4 regions of the Guptibacillus hwajinpoensis genome follow, and region 4 is predicted to be linked to each of the others. Evidence: predicted binding sites of a transcription regulator. Region 4 holds the regulator's gene; each other region holds the start of a gene.
The links. Region 4 encodes LexA, which represses DNA repair genes until DNA is damaged. Its sites were predicted from a motif close to CGAACATATGTTCG; they were not measured.

Region 1: a site for LexA is predicted at 1,932-1,945, ahead of ABFG93_RS19800 (DNA polymerase thumb domain-containing protein). Genes of this name have one in related genera too.
Region 2: a site for LexA is predicted at 1,608-1,621, ahead of uvrB (excinuclease ABC subunit UvrB). Genes of this name have one in related genera too.
Region 3: a site for LexA is predicted at 1,319-1,332, ahead of ruvA (Holliday junction branch migration protein RuvA). Genes of this name have one in related genera too.

What each region holds. Positions count from the first base shown of each region.
Region 1 covers NZ_CP156674.1:3,827,681-3,830,820, reverse strand. The annotation lists gene ABFG93_RS19810 (alpha/beta fold hydrolase) at 1-171, opposite strand, end outside; gene ABFG93_RS19805 (YolD-like family protein) at 261-590, opposite strand; gene ABFG93_RS19800 (DNA polymerase thumb domain-containing protein) at 608-1,864, opposite strand; gene ABFG93_RS19795 (YqzH family protein) at 2,041-2,238, shown strand; gene ABFG93_RS19790 (M4 family metallopeptidase) at 2,395-3,140, shown strand, end outside.
Region 2 covers NZ_CP156674.1:2,866,378-2,869,517, forward strand. The annotation lists gene ABFG93_RS14820 (hypothetical protein) at 1-275, shown strand, start outside; gene ABFG93_RS14825 (acyl-CoA thioesterase) at 489-1,061, shown strand; gene ABFG93_RS14830 (DUF2198 family protein) at 1,152-1,382, shown strand; gene uvrB (excinuclease ABC subunit UvrB) at 1,694-3,140, shown strand, end outside.
Region 3 covers NZ_CP156674.1:3,543,092-3,546,231, forward strand. The annotation lists gene ABFG93_RS18210 (YebC/PmpR family DNA-binding transcriptional regulator) at 1-501, shown strand, start outside; gene ABFG93_RS18215 (BofC C-terminal domain-containing protein) at 579-1,118, shown strand; gene ruvA (Holliday junction branch migration protein RuvA) at 1,356-1,958, shown strand; gene ruvB (Holliday junction branch migration DNA helicase RuvB) at 1,971-2,969, shown strand; gene ABFG93_RS18230 (DUF2905 domain-containing protein) at 2,972-3,140, shown strand, end outside.
Region 4 covers NZ_CP156674.1:378,629-381,768, forward strand. The annotation lists gene ABFG93_RS01910 (HesB/YadR/YfhF family protein) at 1-25, opposite strand, end outside; gene ABFG93_RS01915 (DUF896 domain-containing protein) at 148-384, opposite strand; gene ABFG93_RS01920 (YneB family resolvase-like protein) at 451-1,101, opposite strand; gene yneA (cell division suppressor protein YneA) at 1,105-1,425, opposite strand; gene lexA (transcriptional repressor LexA) at 1,578-2,198, shown strand; partial or broken gene ABFG93_RS01935 (acyl-CoA dehydrogenase family protein) at 2,447-3,140, opposite strand, start outside.

The DNA of each region.
Region 1 (3,140 bases), 610 kb from region 4:
TTTTGTAAGTAATGGGATCAGTCTTCGAAAGCTGAAGCTCGAAGATAAAAAGCCGTGAAGGAGAGTAATAACGGGTCGGTCCGTCGCTTTATTATTTTTATAATACTCATAGTGAATGTCAATGCCTTTAATGTTTTCTTTGTAATGGTTAAGGTGCTCAGCTAATAACATCTCTTATCTCACTCCGGATTTTGGTTTATACCTATTTTACCCGGTTTTACGAATGAAAAACTTTTCTCTTCATGGGGAGTACTACCATTCTACCTCGCTTCCACATGAACAAGATCTGTTAGTGGAATCCTTCTTTTCTTCTCAGTGTCATCAATAATGCGAAACTCACGGTTAAGCTGATCGAAATAATGAACATAGCCATGTATAACATAGGTTTCACCGTCTTTAAAATAATAAAAATATAGCGGGCGATGAAACGCCATCGCTTCACAAATCACTTCATTTATCTCTTCTATTTTCTGTTCATCCAATACTGGTTTATCTTCTTTTCGTTCTGCCGCCTTCCAACCTCTCAGCTCTTTCACATGCTCTGGTAACATCATTGACGTCCATTTAATATTTCCACGATCGCGAATCACGTGCCAGCAACTCCTTTCTACGCTTTGTGACCTCCGACAAGTTTACTTCTATGCAGTGCTGTACCTCCCTTTGTATAGGAAACCGCGCGCAGCAGCGCATCTGAACCGTATTTCTCTCTGATTGAATCCATTACATATCCAAGGTCGTGCTGTTTCGGTCGTTTTTCGTTAAAGAGATCCAGCTGCACTTCTTCATCATCACAAATGTTAGAAAGGCTAATGGAAATTTTCCGAACGGTTCTTCGCTCATAGAACTGTTCAAAAAGCTTTAAACACGCTCCATAAACTTCAAGTGTAATGGATGTTGGGCTATCAATGCTTTTTGACCGATGAAACCCTCCCCCTCCTTCATCCTTGCTGTAACCAATACCAAGACTGATGGTGCGTCCCGCCTTCCCCGCACGCCTCGCCCGTCTTGCTACCTCTTCACTCATTTCAAGAATCACGTGTTTAACTTCCTTGGGATCATGATAGTCACGTAATAAAATTTGGCTTTTTCCGAAGCTGATCTGCCCCTGCATAATGGGAGCACCCATTTCCGAAAGGTCTATTCCCCATGCATGGTGATAGAGTTGATTCCCCATAATTCCAAACTTCTGCTCAAGCAGATGCAAAGGATAATTCGCAAGCTGCTTCACGTTCCTGATGCCCATCCGGTTCAGCGTGCGCTCTACTCGGGGACCAATCCCCCACATTCTGCTAAGCGGTTCAAGTGACCAGAGCTTCTTCTCAATATCATCGTACGTCCACTCTGCAATACCACTTTTTTTCGCCTCAAGATCCAGACAAAGCTTCGCCATCAGTAAATTTGGACCAATCCCAATCGCACAGGGCAGTCCGAACGTCTCGCTGATCTCGTCTTTAATTTTCTTCGCTACTTCAAACTTGCTCCCCCAGAGCTTTTCTGTTCCATCGATCTGAAGAAACGATTCGTCAACACTGTACGTATGGATACACTCAGATGGCACATACCGATGAAACAGCTTCGTAATTTCCATAGACTGTTTTAAATACGAGGCCATTCTCGCATTTACAATATGAATTCTTTCGTCATCAGGAATTTCAAACAACCTACTACCTGTTCGAATACCAAAGTCTCTTTTTAAGGCAGGTGAAGCTGCAAGCACAACGCTCCCCTTCCGTTCTGTGTCACCTACAACAGCCAGATGACATGTAAGCGGATCAAGCCCCATTGCTACTGCAGAGCAACTTGCATAAAAGCTTTTCATATCAATACACAAAATCGTTTTCTTTTTAAATTTTGAATAATCCATCTACACCACCCCTTTCATAAGTTAAACAAGAACATTTGTTCTCTTTTATCTATACCCGTATTTTACTCGAATATACGTTCTGTTTTCAATAAGTACTTTCTTCCAGTCTTAAAACATCTTGACGCCAAAAGATTGATTCGCTAAAGTATCCAGGAAGCTAGAGAGGGGAATGGCGCTTGGAATCCATAACATTCACAAGAAAATTAGTTATAAAAACGTTGGAAGATTATTTTGGAGATGTATCACTTATTCCGCTGACAGAAGAAGAAATCCACCATATTATCCTTCATTCACTTGAAAGGAAAAACGAGCAAAACGAAACTCCCTTCCATATGATTGTTCACGATCTTGTTTATGAATACATAACCACCTGAGCCTTTTGAATCATGTGGTTTTTTGTTTTACAGTAATAACGAACCAGTTACGTATCCAAACGTATAGGTCTCATTTATCAAAATTATTTAAATAGTTTGAATTTTTAACTTCTCGTGATAAAGTAATCTCATCTTAATCACGAGAGGGGAAAAGGAATGAGAAAGAAGAACTTACTATCGATTGGATTATCCGTAGGATTGGTGAGCAGCATGCTCGCTCCGACATCGTCATTCGCAGCTGACAATTCAAACATCAATAAAGAAGCAGGCACACCTTCTTTTGTTTCAGGGAAGCTGACGAAGGCTACTTCTAAGAATCCGAAAGAAATTTTATTCGATTACCTTAATGATCAAAAAAGCCTGTATCAATTTAGCGGATCAACCGCACAAGAATCCTTCGATATTTTATCCACCGAGAAAGACGAGCTTGGATTCACAGTCTTTCGTTTGCAGCAGTTGTATGAAGACACACCGGTTTATGGGTCAACTCAAACAGTCCATGTTGATAAAGATGGCGTACTAACAGCTGTTTCAGGTACTGTTATTCCAGATCTCGGATCGAAGAAAGAGCTTAAGAAAGCAACGAAATTCAAAAAACAGGACGCCATTCAAAAAGCTGAAACGGATCTTGGCTTTACACCTGACTATGAACAAAAGCCAGAGTCCACTCTTGTCGTCTATTCAGAAGGTGAATCTGCAAGCTATGCCTATCATGTGACGCTTAACTTCCTTTCGCCAGAACCAGGAAACTGGCAATACATAATTGATGCAACAAGCGGAGAGGTTCTCACTAGCTTCAACGCGCTCCATGAGGCAAAGAAAGAAGGAGTCGGTAAGCCAGGCGGTGGTGGTAACGTAACTGGAACGATCACAACAGGCACAGGAACGGGCGTCCTTGGTGA
Region 2 (3,140 bases), 1.6 Mb from region 4:
AGAAATTCGAAATAGAGCGGGAAACGATTATGGGTCAAATGCAATCTGGAAGCACAGTTTTGAAAGAAGCGCCTGCTAAAGAAGTTATTGAAATTCTTGAACGTTCTCAGGTTGGAATGGGGCCACTTTATTTATCTGATCAGCTTGAAAAGCATTATGGAATAACGATCTCAACATCTTCTTTATACGATGTTCTCATGATGCTTGCCGGATCCAGTAACTATCCAATTACAAGAATCAGTGAACGAGGATTTAAATATAGCGTATCAAGCTAAATCGCCTGTTTTATCCCAGCCTTAAGGGGCAGTAAAACCCCCACCTCAAAATGTAAATCAATCGAGACGTTTAGGTGGGGGTCAACTGCCCCTAAAGGTCCGATTGGTTCAACTAACCATCAGAGGGGGATGAAGCAAATCCCCCTCTGATGGAAGTTTCACTTTATACTCATAGTAATTTAGTTTTTGAAAAAGAAAGAAAAGGTGATTATAATGGAGCAAGTTTTAGAGAATGGAACGTTGAAATCAACTAATGATTCTCGAACGGCGAAAGCAACAGTCGTCAATCCAACTCATACGAATATTCATGGAACATTATTTGGTGGCCAACTAATGGCGTTTATTGATGATGTGGCGTTAATTTCAGCCACACGTCATTCAAGAAGACCCTGTGTAACAGCTTCCACAGATTCGGTTGATTTTCTTCACCCGATTCATCAGGGAGACATTGTGTGTCTTGAGTCAATGGTAACCTGGACTCATAAAACGTCTATGGAAGTATTTGTGAAAGCTATTGCTGAGAAAATGTTCACAGGTGAGCGCCATGTATGTGCAACAGCTCTTCTCACATTTGTAGCTCTTGACGAAGAAGGGAATCCGGTAGAAGTACCAGGTGTTTACCCTGAAACAGAAGAGGAACAATTTTTGAATGAAACGGCTGAAGAACGAAAAGAGCTTCGTAAAGGCAGAAAAGGCGAGAGTAGAAAGCTAGCACGAGAATTTGGTACGCCTAAACCGTGGGATACAAATACAAAGAATTTCCCCTCTTATGATTATGATAAGTAATTAATGTGTTTTACTTGGTCATCATAGCATTCTTCTCCCTCTTTGTTGTAAGATGGAGGGAGAGTGCTTAGAGAGGGGAACTTCATTATTATGCAAGAAATTTTAGCAGCTTTGTTGATACCTGCGATTATTATGGTCGTGTTTACACGTGTTACATATAATACTTATGTAAGCTTTGGGTTAACGCTTCTGTTTATGTGGGCTGTATTCGGTGGAATTGATCACCCGATATATTTAATTATTTTAACCATTGTATCTTCCCTTATTGGATTCTATTTTTCTAAGAAAACGCAAAAACAAAATAAGAAAAAGATGAAGTAGCGCTGTTCTGAAAAGAATAGGCGCTTCTTTTTCGTTCTATACTGGTAAATGAGATAGAAGATTAATCTGTGCTACCAGCTGAACAGATTAAGAATGGATGAAGTAGGGAAATGGCAATAATGGTATTCTATTTGATCAATTAGGATCGTCTGGAAGCTTACATAGTTAGTACATGTGAATCAGTTATTTTTTCTTGTATGTGAGATGAGAATAGCAAAAAATATGGGAATATCAGTTCGCTTTATTTGAAGATTTGACCTTTATCTATGCTATAATAAATGTTAGAGATTAAAGGAACGGAGGCGAAGATGGTGGAAAGAAAGTTTGAATTGGTATCGGATTATGAGCCAGAGGGAGATCAACCTGAGGCGATAAAAAAACTTGTTGAAGGTGTTCGAAGCAAGGAGCGCCACCAGACGCTGCTTGGAGCAACAGGGACGGGTAAAACCTTCACAATGTCAAACGTCATTCAGGAAGTTAATAAACCAACGCTCATTATCGCACATAACAAGACACTTGCTGGACAACTATACAGTGAATTTAAAGAGTACTTTCCGAATAACGCAGTTGAATACTTCGTTAGCTATTACGATTATTATCAGCCTGAAGCGTACATTCCACATTCAGATACGTTCATTGAGAAAGATGCAAGTATCAATGACGAGATTGATAAGCTTCGCCACTCCGCTACATCGAGTTTATTTGAACGTAACGATGTCATTATTGTAGCAAGTGTTTCATGCATATACGGTCTCGGTAATCCTGAAGAGTACAAAAGTCTGGTTGTTTCTCTTCGAAAAGGGATGGAAAAAGATCGAGACCAATTGCTCCGTGACATGGTCGACGTTCAGTATGCCAGGAATGATATTAATTTCACGCGCGGTACATTTCGAGTACGGGGTGATGTTGTTGAAATTTTCCCAGCTTCTCGTGATGAACACTGTATTCGGGTCGAGTTTTTCGGTGATGAAATTGATCGCATTACAGAAGTGAATTCGCTGACAGGTGAAATTCTAGGTGAGCGTGAACATGTCGCAATCTTCCCGGCTTCCCACTTCGTAACCCGTGAAGAGAAGCTAAAACTTGCGATTCAACGAATCGAGGCTGAACTAGAAGAACGTCTTAAAGTGTTAAACAATGAAGGCAAGTTGCTTGAAGCACAGCGCCTTGAGCAGCGAACAAGGTATGATGTTGAAATGATGGCTGAAATGGGATTCTGTTCAGGCATTGAAAACTACTCCAGGCATTTGACATTACGGGATGCGGGGGCAACTCCATATACATTGATGGATTATTTTCCAGAAGACTTTCTAATCATGGTCGATGAGTCACATGTTACACTTCCGCAGGTAAGAGGGATGTACAATGGTGACCAGGCAAGGAAAGGTGTACTTGTAGACCATGGTTTTAGACTCCCTTCTGCAAAAGATAATCGACCGCTGCGTTTTGAAGAGTTTGAGGAAAAAGCGCATCAGTTTGTGTATGTTTCTGCAACACCAGGTCCTTATGAAGAAGAACATTCTACAAGAGTCGTTGAACAAATTATCCGTCCAACAGGTCTTCTTGATCCGACGATTGAAATTCGTCCGATTGAAGGGCAGATTGACGACCTTCTTGATGAAATTAATAAAAGATCAGAGCGGAATGAACGGGTTCTTGTCACAACCCTGACTAAAAAGATGTCTGAGGACTTAACAGATTACTTACTCGAAATGGGGGTAAAGGTACGTTACCTGCACTCTGAAATTAAGACTCTTG
Region 3 (3,140 bases), 900 kb from region 4:
AATGTAACCTATGAAGGTTACGGACCAGGTGGTGCCGCGGTTATGGTGCAGCTACTAACCGATAATAAAAATCGAGCAGCAGCCGACATTCGTCATGCGTTTAGTAAGAACAATGGGAACATGGGTGAAAATGGGTGCGTTTCCTTTATGTTCAATCGGAAAGGGTTGCTTGTTATTGAGCGTTTAGAAAATGAGAGCGATGAAGAGGAGCTACTGCTTCAAGTGATTGAAGTTGGGGGAGAGGAAATGATAACGAATGAGGACTCCTTTGAAATCTATACAAGTCCAGAAGAGTTTCAGGAAGTAAAAGATGGACTCGAGAAAAGCGGCCTTCAATTTTCTTCAGCTGAGGTGACGATGGTTCCAGAAACTTACGCTCCACTTGAAGATAGCGATGGTTTAAAAATGCTGAAGCTGATTGACATGCTTGAGTATAATGATGATGTACAGGAAGTGTATCATAATGCAGAAATAAGCGATCATGTTTATGATCAAATTTAAGCTGAATAGTTATCCATAAGTAGGTTACGCTAACAAAATAAACTTCTTTAATATGGAAGAAAGGGGATAAAGGCGTGATGAAAAACGTTTATCTGATCCTCTGTTTAGCGCTTTTCTTAACTTATGGAGAAGCTTCTGGATTAGCTTACGAAGGATTGCAGCAATCGGAAAAGGTTACCCGGTCGCAAATTAGTGTGAACGCCCCTCTTGAAGTTGAAGTCATTCTAAGAACAAATTACGCGGATGGCATATCTGTAGACCAAACGGTTTATGAAACCATCTGGGCAATGGAAGACTTCTGGAGTCAGTATATGGACTGGCAACTCGTGGATCAAGAAGAGGGTCGAATGATTTTCGAGAAAAATATTGAGGATATCTCTCCTGCTAGTAAGGAGAACGGGTACTTCGGATTAACTAAGGATGGAATCATAACAATCTTCGATGGAAACCCTTCAGATAAGAAAGTCATTCAAACATTTTTTCAAATTGACGTTGGAAGATTAGAAAGCAAAAGACGCGATCAGCTCATGGACGGGATTCCTGTTGAATCCTGGTATCAGTTCGAGGATATGCTTCAATCGTTTTATAAAGTGAAAACAGCGCAACCTGTCCGATAGGACAGGTTTTTTGTGTATTGTTCAAGTGCGAGAGGGGTCAGGTCAGTGCCTGGCCCCACCGCTCCACGACTCGCAGAAACTCCGATATTTCACTCTTTCATAGGAACACAAAAGCGTGTTCCCATTCAAGAATTCCAATATCTCCGTTTCCAAACGCTCGTCTACGCTTTTCGTTAACCCTGTGGTAGAATGGAGAGATAGAAATACACGTTCGTATGTACAGGGGAGAGAGAAGCTTTGATTGAATATGTTAAAGGTACGGTTGAGTATATTGATACAGAGTATATCGTAGTTGAGTCAAATGCGATTGGGTATAAAATCTATTGTGGAAACGCTTTTGCGTTTCAGAAATACCGAAATCAATCGATTCAGATTTTCACGCATCATTATGTAAGAGAAGATCTGATTGCACTTTACGGTTTTCCGACACGGGAAGAGCGTCTTTTGTTTGAAAAATTGTTGAACGTTTCTGGGATTGGTCCTAAGGGGGCGCTTGCAATCCTGGCGACTGGTGAACCTGATAAGGTAGTCAGTGCGATTGAAATGGAAGATGAGAAGTTTCTAACAAAGTTTCCTGGCGTTGGTAAGAAAACAGCGCGGCAGATAATTCTTGATTTGAAAGGGAAATTAAAAGGTTTTGGCGCTTCTGAAGTAGGACTTTTTGCTGTGGAGGAAACGCAAGCAGAAGGTGTTCATGAGCTTAGCGAAGCGATAGAAGCCCTGAAAGCACTCGGATATGCTGAGCGTGAAATTAAGAAAATCAAGCCACAGCTTGATGCTGAGGTTCTTACCACAGATCAATATATTAAAAAGGCACTTCAGCTTATGCTGAAGCAATAAGGAGGGAGCAACGTGGAAGATCGAATTCTATCAGGTGAGCAGCTCAGCGATGACTCTTCCGTAGAATATAGCCTCCGTCCTCAGCGTTTAAGTCAGTACATCGGACAGGAAAAGGTTAAGCGTAACCTTGAAGTTTTTATTGAAGCAGCCAAAATGCGAAATGAGCCACTGGATCATGTGCTTCTTTACGGTCCTCCTGGTCTTGGAAAAACAACCCTTTCTGCCATTATCGCAAATGAAATGGAAGTCAATCTTAGAACAACGTCAGGTCCCGCCATTGAACGTCCGGGTGATCTTGCGGCCATCCTGACAGCACTAGAACCAGGCGATGTCCTTTTTATTGATGAGATTCATCGCTTGCCGAGGAGTGTAGAAGAAGTTCTATATCCTGCGATGGAAGATTATTGTCTTGATATTGTGATTGGGAAGGGGGAGACGGCTCGCTCTGTGAGACTGGACCTTCCTCCATTTACATTGATTGGTGCTACAACACGGGCCGGTCTGTTAACAGCCCCTCTAAGAGATCGCTTTGGCGTTCTCAGTAGACTCGAATACTATCTTGAAGATGAGTTGCAGATGATTCTAATGCGAACAGCAGATATATTTGAAGTTGAGATGGAACAAGCGGCAGCAGTAGAACTTGCGAGAAGGTCTCGGGGAACACCGCGAATTGCGAACCGATTACTTAAAAGAGTAAGAGACTTTGCTCAAGTAAAAGGGGATGGCATTATTTCACTTGAACTTGCCTCACAGGCTTTAGAAATGATGCAGGTCGATCCTCTAGGTCTGGATCACATTGATCATAAGCTTCTCCTTTCTATTATTGAAAAGTTTCGCGGCGGCCCGGTGGGTGTTGATACGATTGCCGCTACAATTGGGGAAGAAAGTCATACCATCGAAGACGTGTATGAACCGTATCTTCTTCAAATCGGTTTTTTACAGCGTACGCCACGTGGTAGAATGGTTACTCATCTCGTTTATGATCATTTTGGTATGGAGGTGCCTGATTAACGATGGGCATATCCAAGCTATTTATTGTCCTTGGAATTGCATTTCTCCTTATAGGAATTCTCTGGTCCTTTATTGGGAAATTGCCAGGAGATATTGTTATTAAGAAAGGAAACACAACGTTTTTCTTTCCAATCGTTACATCTATTGTCGTAAGCATACTGCTTACCTTAT
Region 4 (3,140 bases):
CAGCTGAATCAGTTACAACAAACATCCTATCCGCCCTTTCCGTTTTTTATATTAGTATGTCTTGTTATAGTACAGTATAACGAATATTTTAAAAATTGCAACCATAAAAATAGCCTAATTTTGCAATTCGCAAAATTAGGCTATTTACTACTGAAGGAAAGGACGGTTTTTCTTACTTTCCTTTAGTTTTTCAGGTGTAACATCTGATCCCTCTTTATCAACCACTTTAATTGAGTGAAGCTGATTTTCAAAGGAAGAACGAAGACTCTTCAAATATTCTTGTCGAAGATCCTTTTGCTCTTTTTTCTCAGCAACTGTTAAAGAGGATTCTTTCGATTTACGAGAGAGCTCGTTAATTCTTTGGATTTTATCTTGAGAAAGCATAGAACCTAGCTCCTTTACTACATCTTGTACCATTTATGCTATCGCATATTTTAATCATAGACAAGTTTAGTGCTTCTCCTTTTGTTCGTCAACATATTCCTTATAGCGTCTATGTACGGTAGCTTTAGAGGCATGATGACCAAAGCCTTTTAACGTCGCAGCTATTTCATTAAACGTCAGTCCGCGATGCCTGAGATTCACAATTTCCTCGATCGGGACCTCCACTCGACCCCGTCCTCCATGATGCTGGTGACTCAGGTTACGCTCTGGCCGATACCCGTCTCTGACGGCCTTATCCATACCGCGCTTAATTTTCAGGTTATGAAGCTTGCGCTGAAATTCCTCCACGATACTTACAATTTCAAGCACCATTGAGTCTGCTTCTGATAGTTGAAGTTCCCCATTTTGATTGACGCTATAAATTGTTCCACCGTATTTATGAACAGCGTGTAAAAGTGCAATTTTGGCATTTCCTCTTCCAAGTCTTGTTTCATCCTGGATCAATAGTGCTTCAGCACTACCTTCTTTCAATAAGTCAAGCACCTCAAGTATCCCATCGCGGTCAATGTCATAGCCGCTGTGCTTTTCTTCAATTAACTTATAAACTGTAAATCCCGATTGTACTGCAAATTTCTCAAGCTCTTCTTTTTGCCTGGCGAGCGAGGACTCCTGTGCCTCTTTTTTCGTACTAACCCGGCAATAAATAATTGCGTTCATTCTTTACTCTATACCTCCAAGCGCCGTAGCGTTTGCTTCAACAGGGATGATGAGAGTATCTCCTGCTGTGATTCGATTGGCATTAATGCGATTGGCTTCCTCTACCCAACTGACAAACTTCTTGTTAGACATCTCGTGAGCGGTTCGATATTCTTCCGCAATTTCCAAAACAGTATCACCATGCTCCAATTCGACCTTAGTATAACGATTGTAGTCCTCAGCTGCAGCCGTTCGCAAAGATACGAACACAATAATCAACACAGCTACAAAAGATATAATGACAAGAAAATCAATTCCAGACAAGCCCCCAGCTTGCTTTCTCATCCCGATCACCCCATATGCGAATATTTGTTCTGCTTTCAGTATACCAGAACCTCTGTTCGTGTCAACGTTTTTTTCGAACTTATGTTTGTATGCGAACAAAAATTCTGGTATACTACTAACAAATAGATAGATTGGAACGAGGTGCCAGAAATATGAAACTATCAAAGCGTCAGCAGGACATTCTGGACTTTATAAAAGTCGAAGTGAAGCAAAAAGGTTACCCACCATCCGTAAGAGAAATTGGAGAAGCTGTCGGACTTGCCTCAAGTTCAACCGTCCACGGCCATCTGGCAAGGCTCGAGAAGAAAGGTTACATTCGAAGAGACCCTACGAAACCAAGAGCGATCGAAGTATTAGGACTTGATGAAGCGGTTGATATCCCACGTCAGCACACAGTGAACGTCCCTGTTATTGGTAAAGTTACAGCAGGACAACCCATCACTGCGATTGAAAATGTGGAAGAATACTTCCCGCTCCCAGAACAATTTGCACAAGATGAAGAGCATACTTTTATTCTTGTTATTGAAGGGGACAGTATGATCGAGGCTGGTATCTATAACGGTGATATGGTTATTGTGAAACAGCAGCCGACTGCGAACAACGGAGATATTGTTGTTGCGATGACGGATGACGGTGAAGCTACCGTGAAGCGATTTTTTAAAGAAAGTAATTACTTCCGTCTACAACCAGAGAACTCTTCAATGGAACCGATCATTCTCGATTCTGTTTCCATTCTTGGTAAAGTGGTTGGAGTATTTCGTTCGATTCACTAGAAGCGCTGCTTGCGCTTCTTTTTTTCATTCGATTACTATCATGAATAGGAAAAATTTTATATGTATTGCTAATGATCACATTTACAGTTAGACAATCGCTGAAAGATTAAAATTAGCTCAGGGTCACACCCCCGCTCCTTACTTATCTTGGTCAGCGCCAGGCCTTTTAAAGCTATTGAAGCCCCCCTTCTCCTAGTGATAAGGGGGGCTTCAATAGTCATTGCTAATTTCAAATGAAGACTAACTACTTACGAATGTGATTTAATAGGCGAAATTCGATCTGTACACTCAATAATTATATCAAAATACGTTAAAGGTAACTCCGTAAGCTTGTAGGTTTCAGTGCTCCATGTAGCATCAAGAAAAACCGTTGCGATCGCTCACTTTCTTTCACCGCCTACTGCTACGTCCTTTAAAGCAATGGTGCTCTCAAAAATGTCTGTCAGCCATTTAGCTACTCGTTTGGAATGGTAGGACTGCGCTTGTTTATTCATCTCTAGAAGTTGTTCGATCTTCTTTTCAAATTTGTTGATCGCCTCATAAACCGGTGTTGCCTCTCCGACTCTATAGGAAGCTGATCTAGTTCGTTCTTCATTTTATTGATGAAGATGTGAAGAACCTCATATTTATGAATTAACCGCAAAACCTCTGGGCCGAGTATATTTGCGGTCCCTTCCCAAACCGTTAGAACCTGCGCATCTCGAAGAAGTCTTGGTGTCACAAAGTCTTCTATATACCCATTCCCACCATGCATTTCAATTGCCTCGTGAGCAAAATGGACAGCTTGTTCCCGACTCTTTCTTTACAAGCGCAATAAGCAATCTGTTTAATGCTTCATCTTCAACCAGACAATCAGGGTCTTTATTCACGACACACTCGTATTGTGAAATAGCCGTAAACACTGCGCTCACTTCAATTTCTTGCTTTACCTTTAACTGAACC